One region of the Shewanella amazonensis SB2B genome, then DNA from elsewhere that is predicted to be linked to it. Evidence: predicted binding sites of a transcription regulator. Region 1 holds the regulator's gene; each other region holds the start of a gene.
The links. Region 1 encodes sigma-54, which starts transcription at its own class of promoters, with help from an activator protein. Its sites were predicted from a motif close to GTTGGCACGNNNNTNGNNT; they were not measured.

Region 1 (3,113 bases):
CTGACCCTGAAGGCCAGTAACCTCGCCAAGAGTTACAAAAACCGCCAGGTTGTCAAAAACGTCAGCCTCACCGTCAATACCGGCCAGGTGGTCGGCTTGTTGGGCCCCAATGGTGCCGGTAAAACCACCACCTTTTATATGGTGGTGGGTCTGGTACAGAGTGACAAGGGCAGCATACACATCAATGATGATGACCTGACGCTGGATCCCATGCATCTGCGGGCACGCAAGGGCATTGGCTATCTGCCACAGGAAGCCAGCATCTTTCGCAAGCTGTCGGTGCGCGACAACATCATGGCCGTGTTGCAGATGCGTAAAGAGCTGAACACCGATGAGCGTGAAGAGGCCTTGGAGCAACTGCTGGAAGAGTTTCACATCACCCACATTCGTGACAATCTGGGCATGTCACTCTCAGGTGGCGAACGTCGCCGGGTCGAGATAGCCCGGGCGCTCGCCGCAAACCCCAGATTTATCCTGTTGGATGAACCTTTTGCCGGGGTAGACCCCATTTCCGTTATCGACATCAAAAAGATCATCGAGCAATTGAAGAATCGTGGCCTTGGTGTGCTTATCACCGACCACAACGTGAGAGAAACCCTCGATGTGTGCGAAAAAGCCTATATCGTCAGCCATGGCGATTTGATTGCCGAAGGCACTCCTGCCGAAATCCTCGACAATCAGCAGGTGCGTGCAGTGTACTTGGGTGAGCAATTCAGGCTATAGTTAATTAACAAAGCCCCCTTCTCATATCCGGATAATCAGGGTGGTAAATCACCGGATAACCTGATAGAAAAGCTTTCTACCTGAATAATTTAGTGAAGGATTCGCAGTACAATGAAAGCGTCGCTCCAGCTAAAACTGGGACAACAACTCACAATGACGCCACAGTTGCAGCAGGCCATTCGTCTGCTTCAACTCTCTTCGCTTGAACTGCAACAGGAAATTCAGCAAGCCCTCGACGCCAACCCACTGTTGGAGCTGGACGACGAACTGGGCAGCGATCAGTTTGATGCCGACGGCGGCGATAAAGAATTTGATGACCAGTTCAGCCAGGAGTCCGTCTCAAACGACACCACGGACAGTGCCTCGCTGGAAACCTCAGACGCCATCAATCAGCAGTCCATGCCGGACGAGCTCCCGATGGATACCACCTGGGATGAAGTCTTTACGGCTGCCCCCGTGTCTGGCCCCGGGATCCGTGGCGAAGATGATATGCCGTTTCAGGGCGAAACCAGCGAAGGCCTCTACGAACATCTCGAATGGCAAAAAAATCTCACCCCTTTTTCCGATACCGATCTGGCCATTGCCACTGCCATCATAGATGCCATCGATGACAAAGGTTACTTGACCCAAAGCCTGGAGGAAATTCTCGAGGCCGTGGGCGATGACGAAGTGGAGCTTGACGAAGTTGAGGCCGTGCTCAAACGCATTCAACACTTCGACCCAATCGGGGTGGCTGCCCGTGATTTGGCAGAGTGCCTGCTCATTCAACTTGGGCAGTTTCCGGCGGATACCCCCCACCTGGACAACGCCAAGCTGCTTATCCGTGACCATTTGGACTTGATTGCCAACCGCGACTTCCGCACCCTGATGCGAAAAACACGCCTCAAGGAAGAAGAACTCAGAGACGCAATCGTCCTTATTCAGGGGCTGAATCCCCGTCCCGGTGAGTCGGTGACCAGCACCAAGGACGAGTATGTTATTCCGGATGTCTCGGTCAGTAAAAAAAATGGCCGTTGGGTTGTAGAGCTTAATCCCGATTGTATGCCTAAACTGAGTGTGAACCAGCAATATGCCGCCATGGCGCGCACCAGTCGCAACCAGGCTGACAGCCAGTTTATCCGCGGGCATTTGCAAGAGGCCAAGTGGTTTATCAAGAGCCTGGAGAGCCGCAACGACACCCTGCTGAAAGTCGCCAATTGCATAGTGCAGTTCCAGCAGGGCTTTTTTGAGTATGGTGAAGAAGCCATGAAACCCATGGTGCTCAACGATATCGCCGAAGCGGTAGAGATGCACGAATCCACCATCTCACGGGTCACTACCCAAAAATACATGCATACCCCAAGGGGTATCTTTGAACTCAAGTATTTTTTCTCCAGCCACGTCGGGACCGAAGATGGCGGAGAATGCTCATCTACTGCCATCCGCGCCTTTATCAAGAAACTGGTGGCAGCAGAAAATCAGAAGAAACCATTGAGCGACAGCAAAATGGCGGAACTTCTGGCAGAACAAGGAATCAACGTTGCTAGACGCACCATCGCCAAATACCGAGAGGCGATGTTGATCCCACCGTCAAACCAACGTAAGAGTTTATAACCCACCCAAGGTCTTTGGAGGAAAGTGTCTATGCAAATCAATCTGACTGGGCATCATATCGAAATCACTGATTCACTGCGTAACTACGTAGAGAGCAAGTTCTCCAAGCTTGAACGTCATTTCGAACAGATCAATAATGTCCACGTTGTTCTCAATGTTCAGAAATTGCAGCAAATCGCAGAAGCCAAGCTTCACCTCAACGGTGGCGAGGTATTCGCCACTTCAGAACATGAAGACATGTACGCCGCCATTGACGCCCTAATTGATAAATTGGACCGTCAGGTTATTAAACACAAAGAGAAACTGACCAAACATTAACGATGGAACTAAGTACCATCCTGGCGCCGGAGTGCACTAGCTGTGCCACTCCGGGCAGCAAGAAAAAGGTGCTGGAGCTGATTAGCGATCTCGCTGCTGCCCAGAATCCCTCCCTCTCGTCTCAAGAGATATTCGAAAGCCTGCTGGCCCGTGAAAAAATGGGTAGCACAGGTATTGGTAATGGTATTGCCATTCCCCATGGACGCCTTGGCACTATAGATAAGCCCTTAGCTGTGCTGATCAAGTGTGAAGAAGCCATTGGTTATGACGCCATTGACAAGCAACCTGTGGACATTCTGTTTGCCTTGCTGGTGCCGTCGGACCAGTGTCAGCAACATCTCAGCACCCTGGCCGCTATGGCCGAAAAGCTGAATGACAAGCAGATCCTCAAGCAGCTGCGTAAAAGCCACGATGAAAAGGAACTTTACCAGGTAATCATCGGATGAAACTCGTTATAGTCTCCGGGCGCTCTGGCTCCG
Region 2 (3,113 bases), 880 kb from region 1:
ACCTTGGCTGCCAGGGCGTTATCGCTTGTCAGCAGGCTGTGACCTGGATGAGCCGCCATTGCATCATCATTTTGCTTCAGTCGTAACAGGGCAGATGACTTGTGCTCTGCGATGGCCATCAGCTCAGAAGCGTTTTGGGCAATCAAGGCTGCACGTTCAGCTGCCATAGCGGCCAGAAGTTGCTCCAGCAGGCTTTGTTGCGCATCGAGCAACTGATTGAGTTCATTGACGTGGTCCATGGTGTTGCATCCCGGTTTTATTGACATCAGGGGTAGTAATAAATGAATGCAAAAAGCCGGCCATAATCAAATGGCCGGCTTTGGATGTTTCCCAATCCGTGCTGAAAATCAGGCGTCGCGGCCCAATTCCTGTAATTCTGCTTCAAAGCTGGCGATATTGGCCGCGAGCTTCTCAGGGTCAATTTTATAACGCCCTTCCGCTATGGCTTGCTTGATTTCGGCCACTTTCTTTTGGTCAACTTCAGGCAGAGAAGACAGCTTTGACTGCACGCTTTGCAATTGCTGAGCCTGACTGGTGATCATCACCGAGTCGGCCTTTTGAGGTACCTGTGGCTGCGCGGTTTGAGCTGCCGATGCCTGGGCAGTGCGGGCACTGGTCAGTGGACTGCTGGTGTTGCCGACGCGGTTGGACGCGGCATTGTTTTTGGGTAATTCGATGGCCATTTCGGGCTCCAGTGTCACGGATTTGGGTTTCTTGTGATTATTATCGGCCGCAGCCAGCAAAGCTTTAGGGTATTTTACATTTTGACTTCCACTTCGCCAACGCCAATGACAGTAGCCTCTAATACCCTGTCTGAATTGATATTTTTAATCCTAATCCTATCGCCTTCGTTTCCATCGGCCAAGGCCTCTCCCTGGGTTTTTATCTCAAAGCTGGCCGATTTTGCGTATATGGTTACTGCATCTCCCTTGCACACAAAACACAGGTTGTCGGCAAAAATGGGGGCGTCCTGAGGGATCCGGCGCTTCACCCGAGACCCATAGAGGGGCTGTAAGTGCGAAAACTGTTGGCCACGCAGCAGTGTTTTGTCGACATATCTGACTTCTATGCTCTCTGCGTCCAGTAAATCACCATTACCGAGCGGGCGTTTAGCCACCACCACAGGGAAAAGCACTTCTGCGCGTACTGAAAGGTACATCTGCCAAGGATAGTCCAGATCCGGGCTAACACAGCTGATGCGCACCGTATTGTTTCGGGAAATAGGTCTGTCGGTGGCAAGTCTTGCTGATACAGGTCCTTCACATCGAGGCAGATTACCTCGGCTTTCCAGGCTTTGGGCTTGTACGCTGATTTTGGCATTGGCCGGTGCATCAATTTTTTCAATAACCACGGCTTCAGCCGCCGATGCGATGGCCGATATACTCGGGGTATGAGGTTCTTCTGCGATTGATACCCTGGGTAACAACGTCAGAATCACCAAAACTTGTGCTAACTTTACTTTCATAATGAACAGACTAGCGTGTGGCGCCAGATTACACCTATACTTTCATTCAGCACCAAAGTACCTCGTCCAAGCGCTTAGACGGGCCGTCAGAAGTTTGACGAAGTTGGGGCAAGGGTTGTCGGTGACAATAACAAAAGCAAGTTACATGCCTATGCTCCGAGGTGTTCGGGGCGTCATTCCATCAAGACCACTAAGGCGAACTTATGTCGAGCATTCTTGAGTCAGTCAACAAGCGTACCCAACTGGTGGGGCAAAACCGATTGGAGCTGCTGCTGTTCAAGCTGAACGGCCGTCAGCGCTTCGGTATTAACGTCTTTAAAGTAAAAGAAGTATTGCAGTGCCCCCCCCTGACCGGATTACCCAAGCTCAATCCTTTCGTGCGCGGTGTGGCCCATATTCGTGGAACCACCATTTCTGTGATTGACCTCAGCGCGGCCACCGGTGGCAAACCCATAGAGAACATTCAAAACTGCTTTATTATTATCTCTGAATATAATCGCAGTGTTCAGGGTTTTTTGGTGAATTCAGTCGAGCGCATCATCAACATGAACTGGGAAGCCATAATGCCGCCGCCCCAGGGGGCGGGTCGCTACTCCTATTTAACAGCGGTCACTGAGATTGATGGAGAGCTGGTTGAAATCCTGGACGTTGAAAAAATTCTTGATGAAATCAGTCCGGTCCGTACTGCTATCAGTGAAGACACTGACGCACAGTTAACCATTGATCGTGGGCAGCACTTCCACATTATGGTGATTGATGACTCTGCCGTGGCCCGCAAGCAAATCATCCGTGCGCTCACCTCTCTCGAGCTGCAGATTGATACGGCAAAAGATGGCCGTGAAGCACTGGAAAAACTGAAAGCCATTTCGGCGGAAATGACCAACGTGGCTCACGAGATCCCGCTGATTATCTCCGATATCGAGATGCCGGAAATGGACGGTTACACCCTGACCGCCGAAATCCGTGATGATCCCAAACTCAAAGACATCAAGGTGATTTTACACACGTCGCTGAGCGGCGTGTTTAATCAGGCGATGGTTCAGAAAGTGGGTGCCAATGACTTTATTGCCAAGTTCAACCCTGACGAACTGGCCGCGGCCGTGAACAAGCATCTGAGTCTTTGAGCAGGATGGCATTCCCCTTGGGCGGGGTTATACTCCTCCAAGGGCGCTTGTATTCAGTCACTGGATAATGTATAAAGCAGCGCTTATTTTTGGGGAATAAAATCAGAAGGTTAACCAGTTATTGAGTTAATTTTCTCTATCAGGTGCAGGATGAGAAACGGTGTCAGACAAATCACTGGCTGAAGCGGAATATAATCAATTCAGGTTGTTCCTTGAACAACACAGCGGCATAGTGCTTGGCGAAAACAAGCAGTATCTGGTCCGCAGCCGCCTTGCGCCTCTGATGGGCAAATACAACCTGCCTTCATTATCTGAAGTGGTTAAACATTCAATGAAACCCACAGAGCGGCAACTGCGCGCCGAGGTCATTGATGCCATGACCACAAACGAAACCCTGTGGTTTCGTGATAAATACCCCTTCGAATTGCTCGCCAATGCGCTGCTGCCAGACTATGCCAAGCTTGGCAGGCCGCTGAAAATTTGGTCTGCCGCCTGTTCTTCCGGGCAAGAGCCTTATTCGCTGG
Region 3 (3,113 bases), 910 kb from region 1:
TTTGCTTGAGGCATCAGCGCTGACCTTGGTTAAAGCTTCAACACCAGCCTGCGGTGTTATTCCAGAAACGCCTTCATTACCAAAGTCGCCCAGTTCTTTCCCTGCCACAGCGTCAGGAGCGAGCCCCCGTGTAGCCTCCAATGCGCGGGTGAATGCCTGCCCGGCGTCACCCTTTTTTGTGTCCGTCTCGGCGCGGAAAGTCTCAGTTCTTGCAGCCTCAGTGGAACCGGCCATAGCCTTGCCAGTTACAGCAGCATTGTCCACCTCGGGATCACCGCCAACGCGCGCCATGGCCACATCCAACCCCCGCGTCTGTTCGGGAGCAAGATTGGCAGCCTTATTCAGCGCAGCCTCGGCTGAACTGCCCCCAAGCCTGATATCGGCTGGATGTTCTGACGGATTGTCAGCGGACACATTCTGCTGCACCGGCGCGCCAAGCAGAGTTTGCATCAACAACGCGACCTGATTTGCGGCGTCGTTATCTGTGTCAGCGCCCGGCGCATCTGCTTGCAGCAACAAAGCCAAGCCGTCTTTGAGGGAGGGATTGTCTGCCATCAGTGTATTAAATGCCGTTTCATCCAGTGCCATAAGCGCCGACAGAGACATGCCAAGCTCAGATGCAATTTGCTCTCTCTCACCCTCATCTGCCTGTTTCATCAGGTCGCTGAAACGTAAAAAAAGCGCGTCAGCGGCAATGTCCACGGATGCATCATCGATAACAACATCTGTCGCCACCGGCATTTCTGACGCTGCCGCTTCCGGCGGCAAAGCTTCGCCGCCTTTGACGGCAGCCTTATCGGCGGCAAATTGACGGGAAAATTGGATTTGGGCCAGTACGGAAGACACGCCATCGCCAGAGGCATCGCCATTGACCTCACCGCCTTGAGCCTGGGAGATGGCATCACCGGCGTTGTCGGAACTTGGGCCTTTGACCTGCACACTTTTGACGGAAGATTCTTCGTAAGCAACTGTTTTTGAAATGATAGAGTCAAAATCAACACCATCAGCCGAGATGGCGGATGATTCAGGATTGGCTGGACCGGCAGCAGCGCCAGCCGAACCCAAAAGCACATTGAGGATCTGTTGCATCAGTGGTTCTCCCGCATTGTCCAGGGCACGCCGTGCCATCAAAAACAACGCCGATTGGGACTAAGTCTATGAGTCTGACAGGATTCCAGCAAATGCCATGCCAATCGTTACAGCTACTCGGCTCCTGTTCGCATCCCGCCTCTTGCTTAGCCGAGCTAGTGTGAGCCTTTGCGAATAAATTGCTGCATGGCAAACTCGTCCAGCAATTTTTGCTCAAGTCTCGCCTCTTTGGCTTCCCGTTTGTCAGCCTTGTGTTTAAGCAGCAGCTCGACCGCTTTACGCTTTTGCTGCTTCTCCAGCCAGTGGCGGCGCCTGTGCTCCAACTGGGTTTCTGCGCCGGTCACACTTTGCACCTGTTGGCCTATCGCTTGGTCGATTTGCTTAATAAACCGATGAAACTGCTGATAGTAGCTGGCACTGATGTTCTTTCCTTCCTGGCCGGAAAGTTGACGCATATAGTCGAGTCGGTATTGATTGAGGGCGTCCAGTTGCTGCTTCAGGCGACCGAGTTCCAACTGCGCACTGCGAAGTTGCAGCGCCGCCTGCTCCTCGGCATCCTGTGCCAGTTTCAAAACAGTCAGCAGCGGATTGGGGCGCGCCATGGTTTAGCCCTTACATTGAGCGGCAATTTGGCCGAGCATGGTTTCACTGTCGGACAGACTGATGGCATCACGCATCCCCTGACGCAGAAAAGCATTCATGGCCGGCTGCAAGCGAATGGCATTGTCGATACGTGGGTCACTGCCGGCGGCATAGGCGCCGATGGAGATCAGATCGCGATTTTGCTGATAGAGAGAATACGTTTGTTTAACCCGCCGCATTGCCTCCAGGTGCGCCGGGCTGATGACCATGGGGGCGACCCGGCTGATGGAGGCTTCAATATCGATGGCGGGATAGTGACCTGAGTCAGCCAAGGTGCGTGAGAGCACTATGTGACCATCCAGGATGGCGCGGGCCGCATCGGCAATGGGGTCCTGCAAATCGTCCCCTTCGGTCAATACTGTGTAAAACGCGGTTATGGAACCCTGCCCAGGCCCACCGTTTCCGGCCCGCTCGACGAGCCTTGGCAGTTTGGCGAACACAGAAGGTGGATACCCCTTGGTTGCAGGAGGCTCTCCCACTGCCAGGGCAATCTCACGCTGCGCCTGAGCGTAACGGGTCAGACTATCCATAAGCAGCAGCACATTAAATCCCAAATCGCGGAAGTATTCGGCGATGCGGGTAGAGGTTTCACAGGCACGAAGGCGCATCAAAGGCGAGGTATCGGCGGGCGCCGCCACCACCACAGAACGCGCACGCCCTTCGGGCCCCAAAATCTCCTCAATAAACTCTTTCACTTCGCGGCCACGTTCGCCGACCAGCCCGACCACAATCACATCGGCCGTGGTGCCGCGGGTCATCATGCCAAGGAGCACCGACTTACCCACGCCCGAACCGGCAAACAGCCCCATGCGCTGCCCCTTACCGACAGTCAACATGGCATTGATGGCACGAATGCCCACATCAAGCGGCTCATGAATGGGTCTGCGTGCAAGTGGATTAATGGCAGGGCCATGACGGGGGGCAATGTCTGTGGTGCCTAAAGGACCCAGACCGTCGAGGGGCTCGCCACCGCCATCCAGCACACGGCCTAGCAGCGACATGCCCACGTGGATACCGGTTTGCTCACCCAATGGCCGGACTCTGGCACCGGGCAGCACGCCCTTTAACTCTTCAATGGGCATCAAATACAGCAGGTCTTCATCAAAACCGACCACTTCGGCAATAAGCTCTCCACCCATGGTGTCGATGGCACAGAGACTGCCGACGGGGGCACGGCAACCACTGGCTTCCAGCGTCAGCCCCACCACGCGCACGAGCTGACCTTCGGCTACCGGACGATTGACCGGTAAGGATTGCCGCAGCTGACGCAGGTTATTCAGTAGATGGTGGCGACGATTTATCATCCCCAGGCTCCTCTTCAGCCCCCTTCACCCCGTCCGCATGACCGGGCTCAGCGGCCGCGCCCTGAGCTTGTTGCTGCA
Region 4 (3,113 bases), 1.6 Mb from region 1:
CAGCGCAGGCAAGCGGATTTCCCCCAAACCTGCCAGTGGCCCCGAGTTCATCCAGCGCAAATCGTTGGCAATTTTCATTAAGGTAACGGCCAGTGCCTTGAGTTCACCGGACAAAGCCACTGCGGTATCCTGGCTGGCAATGCCGGTAAACAGATGTGGGGCGGGCTGAAATGCGAGGCCCGTAAGCAAATTCAGCTCATGGCAAAACGCCTGTGGGAATCCCGGCGCAGCATTAACGCCGGTTCCCACAGCAGTGCCTCCCTGGGGTAACTGCCACAGGGATATGAGCTGCGACTGTAATTGCAGCTCTCTGGCATCCAACTGGCTGGCCCAGGTTTCCAAACTCTGACTCAAGCGCACCGGCATGGCATCCATCAAATGGGTTCGACCGGTTTTTACGACTCCCTTCACGCTCGCCGCCTTGGTTCTGATGCAGGACTTAAGATGCGTAAGGGCTGGCAGCAGGGTCTTGGTCAACACGCCTGCCGAAGCTATTTGAATACAACTTGGAATAACATCGTTGCTGCTTTGTCCAAGATTCACCTCATCATTGGCACTGACAGCCCGACCAAGACTCTCTGAGGTGAGCCGAGCCAAGACTTCATTGGCATTCATGTTGCTGCTGGTGCCAGAGCCGGTTTGAAACACATCCACGGGGAAGTGTTGCATCAGTGCCTTATCCTGGCGTAAGGATAAAGCCGCCTCGGTGATAGCCTGGCCGCAATCACTTGCCAGCACGCCCAGTTGGCTGTTGGCACGGGCTGCTGCGGCCTTTATCAGCAACAGCGTCTCAATAAATGCCCTTGGCATCGGCTGGCCGCCAATGGCAAAGTTGTTCAGCGCCCGCTGAGTTTGCGCGCCATAGAGTGCCTCGGCGGGCACCAATACCTCACCCATGCTGTCTGTTTCAATCCGGCTATCCATAATAACGTCCTGTTTGCGTATGGTTTGTGCCTGTTGCCTGGCGGGCAGGCTCCAGACATGGCCAGCGAACTGTGTTGCCAAGCTGATAACAAATCACGGCGGTTATATCAGTGTACGCCAAGGACCGGTGACTTACCGCGACATTCGCAGATACAAAAAAGCCCATGGGAACATGGGCTTTTTTGCGTGGGATGGTTCAGTCATCCCGGGTTAAGACTTCCAGCAGTTCAATCTCGAAGGTCAAATCCGAGTTTGGCGGGATCATATTGCCAATCTGGCGCTCACCATAGGCCAGATGCGCAGGCACCTGCAAACGACGCTTACCACCGACCTTCATGCCGATAATGCCCTGATCCCATCCCTTGATAACCCGACCTGTGCCTATCACGCACTGAAATGCCTGGCCCCTGTCATGGGAGGAATCAAACTGGGTGCCATCGGCGAGCCAACCACGGTAGTGCGTAGTAATAAGGGCGCCCTTTACCGCCGCCTTACCCTCGCCCTCAATCACATCTTCTATTTGGAGTTCAGACATAAAGACTCGTCTTTCGCAATTAATCAATAAAGGCTGAGTGTACCACAGCAAATAACGGACACTTCGTCATCAGCGGACACCCAAGGTGTCCGAAAGTGGTGAATTCGACCAACTGATAGTGTCCGGCCGGACAAATATCCAAGGGCGAAATATAAAATTTCCTTTATATCAACAAATTAAAAACTGGCACGCTACCTGCTAATACCACAATAACGCTCAGCCCACTTTAGATAAAAGAACAAGGAATTCACATGAAAATCACCGCATCTCTCGCTGCTTTGTCTTTGGTATGCGCCTGTGCCACCGCAATGGCAAACGAAAGCCAACAACTGTCGGTATCAGCCAATGGATTACAAGGCCTGAATGTCGAAGCGGGCGCCGGCAGTTTCAGACTCACCGGCAGTGATACCAACCAGATACAGGTCGAGGCTGATATCTACCACCCGAAAGGTGAGAAGCCCGAGTTCACGCTGGAAGTTCGGGGCAGTAATGCCTATTTGGTGGCTAAATTCCCCGAGTCCTATTCATTTTCAGGCAAGTCGCCCTACATCAATGTCACTGTGACTATGCCGCAATCCCTGATGTTGGATCTGGCGGATGGTTCGGGCGACATCGAAATCCGCGGCCTCACGAGTGATATCCGGGTTAACGATGGCTCTGGCAGCCTCCTTATCGAAGGTGGCAATCAGGTGTCCATCAATGACGGTTCAGGGGATATGACCCTGACCAAGAGCACGGGTGATGTAGATATCAACGATGGTTCTGGCAATATCACAGTGTCCGACATTTTTGGCAATGCCGACATTCAGGATGGTTCCGGTGACATCAGGGTAACGGGGGTCATGGGCAATGCCAAAATCCAGGACGGTTCTGGCAATATCTTCGTGGACCAAACCAAGGGCAAAGTCGAAATCAACGATGGCTCGGGCAATATCAATGTGACAAATGCCGGTGGCCTGATTATCCACTCTGATGGCTCAGGCAGCGTAAATACTGCCAATATTCAAGGTGATGTGATCCTTCGTTAAGCTTCACTTTTGCAGTATCGTCTTCCCGGCGCTGAAGCGGTCCAGGGCTTGCCTTGGCCGTTTCGGCCCACCCTCACCTATTAATCTGCTCAGCGCTTGCGGATCACCAGCGTCACCTGGCCAACTGTGAGGCCAAACTTATTGATATCGCTCTTGTTAAGCAGGGTGTTTTCATCAATCAGATAGAGCCAGTCATCGAAGGCAACATCAACCTCACTGCCATCTACGGTGAGACGCATATCGTAACGCCAGCGCAGGGCAAAGCCTTCAAGCTGCCCCTCGGCAACACCCAGAATATCATCGGCTCGGCCAAGCCAGCGGCCAGCGCCCAGGGGTTCGAGCCGCCAGACCCGGCGCTGCTTTTCGCCATCGTCAAATAAAAAGTCTTCTTCGAGGATAATCTGATTGCCTTCAAGGCGCCCCTGCATAGTCACCACAAAGCGTCGGGTGACCTTGCCACTCATGTCCTGCACCATACCATGGGCATCCAGCTCACCCACGAAAAATGTATCCAGCTTCAGTTCGTTACTTGCGCCGCGATAATCGTCAATATCGGCACTCTCGCAGCCCCAAAGCAGTGTTGCACAAAGTAGTAACGCTAGCAGTCGCATGAGGTTTCTCCCAAA

Region 2: a site for sigma-54 is predicted at 1,600-1,618, ahead of flgA (flagellar basal body P-ring formation chaperone FlgA). Genes of this name have one in related genera too.
Region 3: a site for sigma-54 is predicted at 1,176-1,194, ahead of SAMA_RS12000 (flagellar hook-length control protein FliK). Genes of this name have one in related genera too.
Region 4: a site for sigma-54 is predicted at 1,642-1,660, ahead of SAMA_RS04295 (DUF4097 family beta strand repeat-containing protein). Genes of this name have one in related genera too.

What each region holds. Positions count from the first base shown of each region.
Region 1 covers NC_008700.1:3,662,673-3,665,785, forward strand. The annotation lists gene lptB (LPS export ABC transporter ATP-binding protein) at 1-723, shown strand, start outside; gene SAMA_RS16110 (RNA polymerase factor sigma-54) at 835-2,316, shown strand; gene hpf (ribosome hibernation promoting factor) at 2,347-2,634, shown strand; gene ptsN (PTS IIA-like nitrogen regulatory protein PtsN) at 2,637-3,080, shown strand; gene rapZ (RNase adapter RapZ) at 3,077-3,113, shown strand, end outside.
Region 2 covers NC_008700.1:2,784,470-2,787,582, reverse strand. The annotation lists gene SAMA_RS12155 (flagellar protein FlgN) at 1-239, opposite strand, end outside; gene flgM (flagellar biosynthesis anti-sigma factor FlgM) at 348-683, opposite strand; gene flgA (flagellar basal body P-ring formation chaperone FlgA) at 758-1,465, opposite strand; gene SAMA_RS12140 (chemotaxis protein CheV) at 1,669-2,589, shown strand; gene SAMA_RS12135 (CheR family methyltransferase) at 2,750-3,113, shown strand, end outside.
Region 3 covers NC_008700.1:2,757,083-2,760,195, forward strand. The annotation lists gene SAMA_RS12000 (flagellar hook-length control protein FliK) at 1-1,089, opposite strand, end outside; gene fliJ (flagellar export protein FliJ) at 1,245-1,691, opposite strand; gene fliI (flagellar protein export ATPase FliI) at 1,695-3,035, opposite strand; gene fliH (flagellar assembly protein FliH) at 3,004-3,113, opposite strand, start outside.
Region 4 covers NC_008700.1:1,002,956-1,006,068, reverse strand. The annotation lists gene SAMA_RS04305 (class II fumarate hydratase) at 1-924, opposite strand, end outside; gene SAMA_RS04300 (FKBP-type peptidyl-prolyl cis-trans isomerase) at 1,121-1,459, opposite strand; gene SAMA_RS04295 (DUF4097 family beta strand repeat-containing protein) at 1,711-2,487, shown strand; gene SAMA_RS04290 (DUF3833 domain-containing protein) at 2,577-3,098, opposite strand; gene SAMA_RS04285 (chalcone isomerase family protein) at 3,086-3,113, opposite strand, start outside.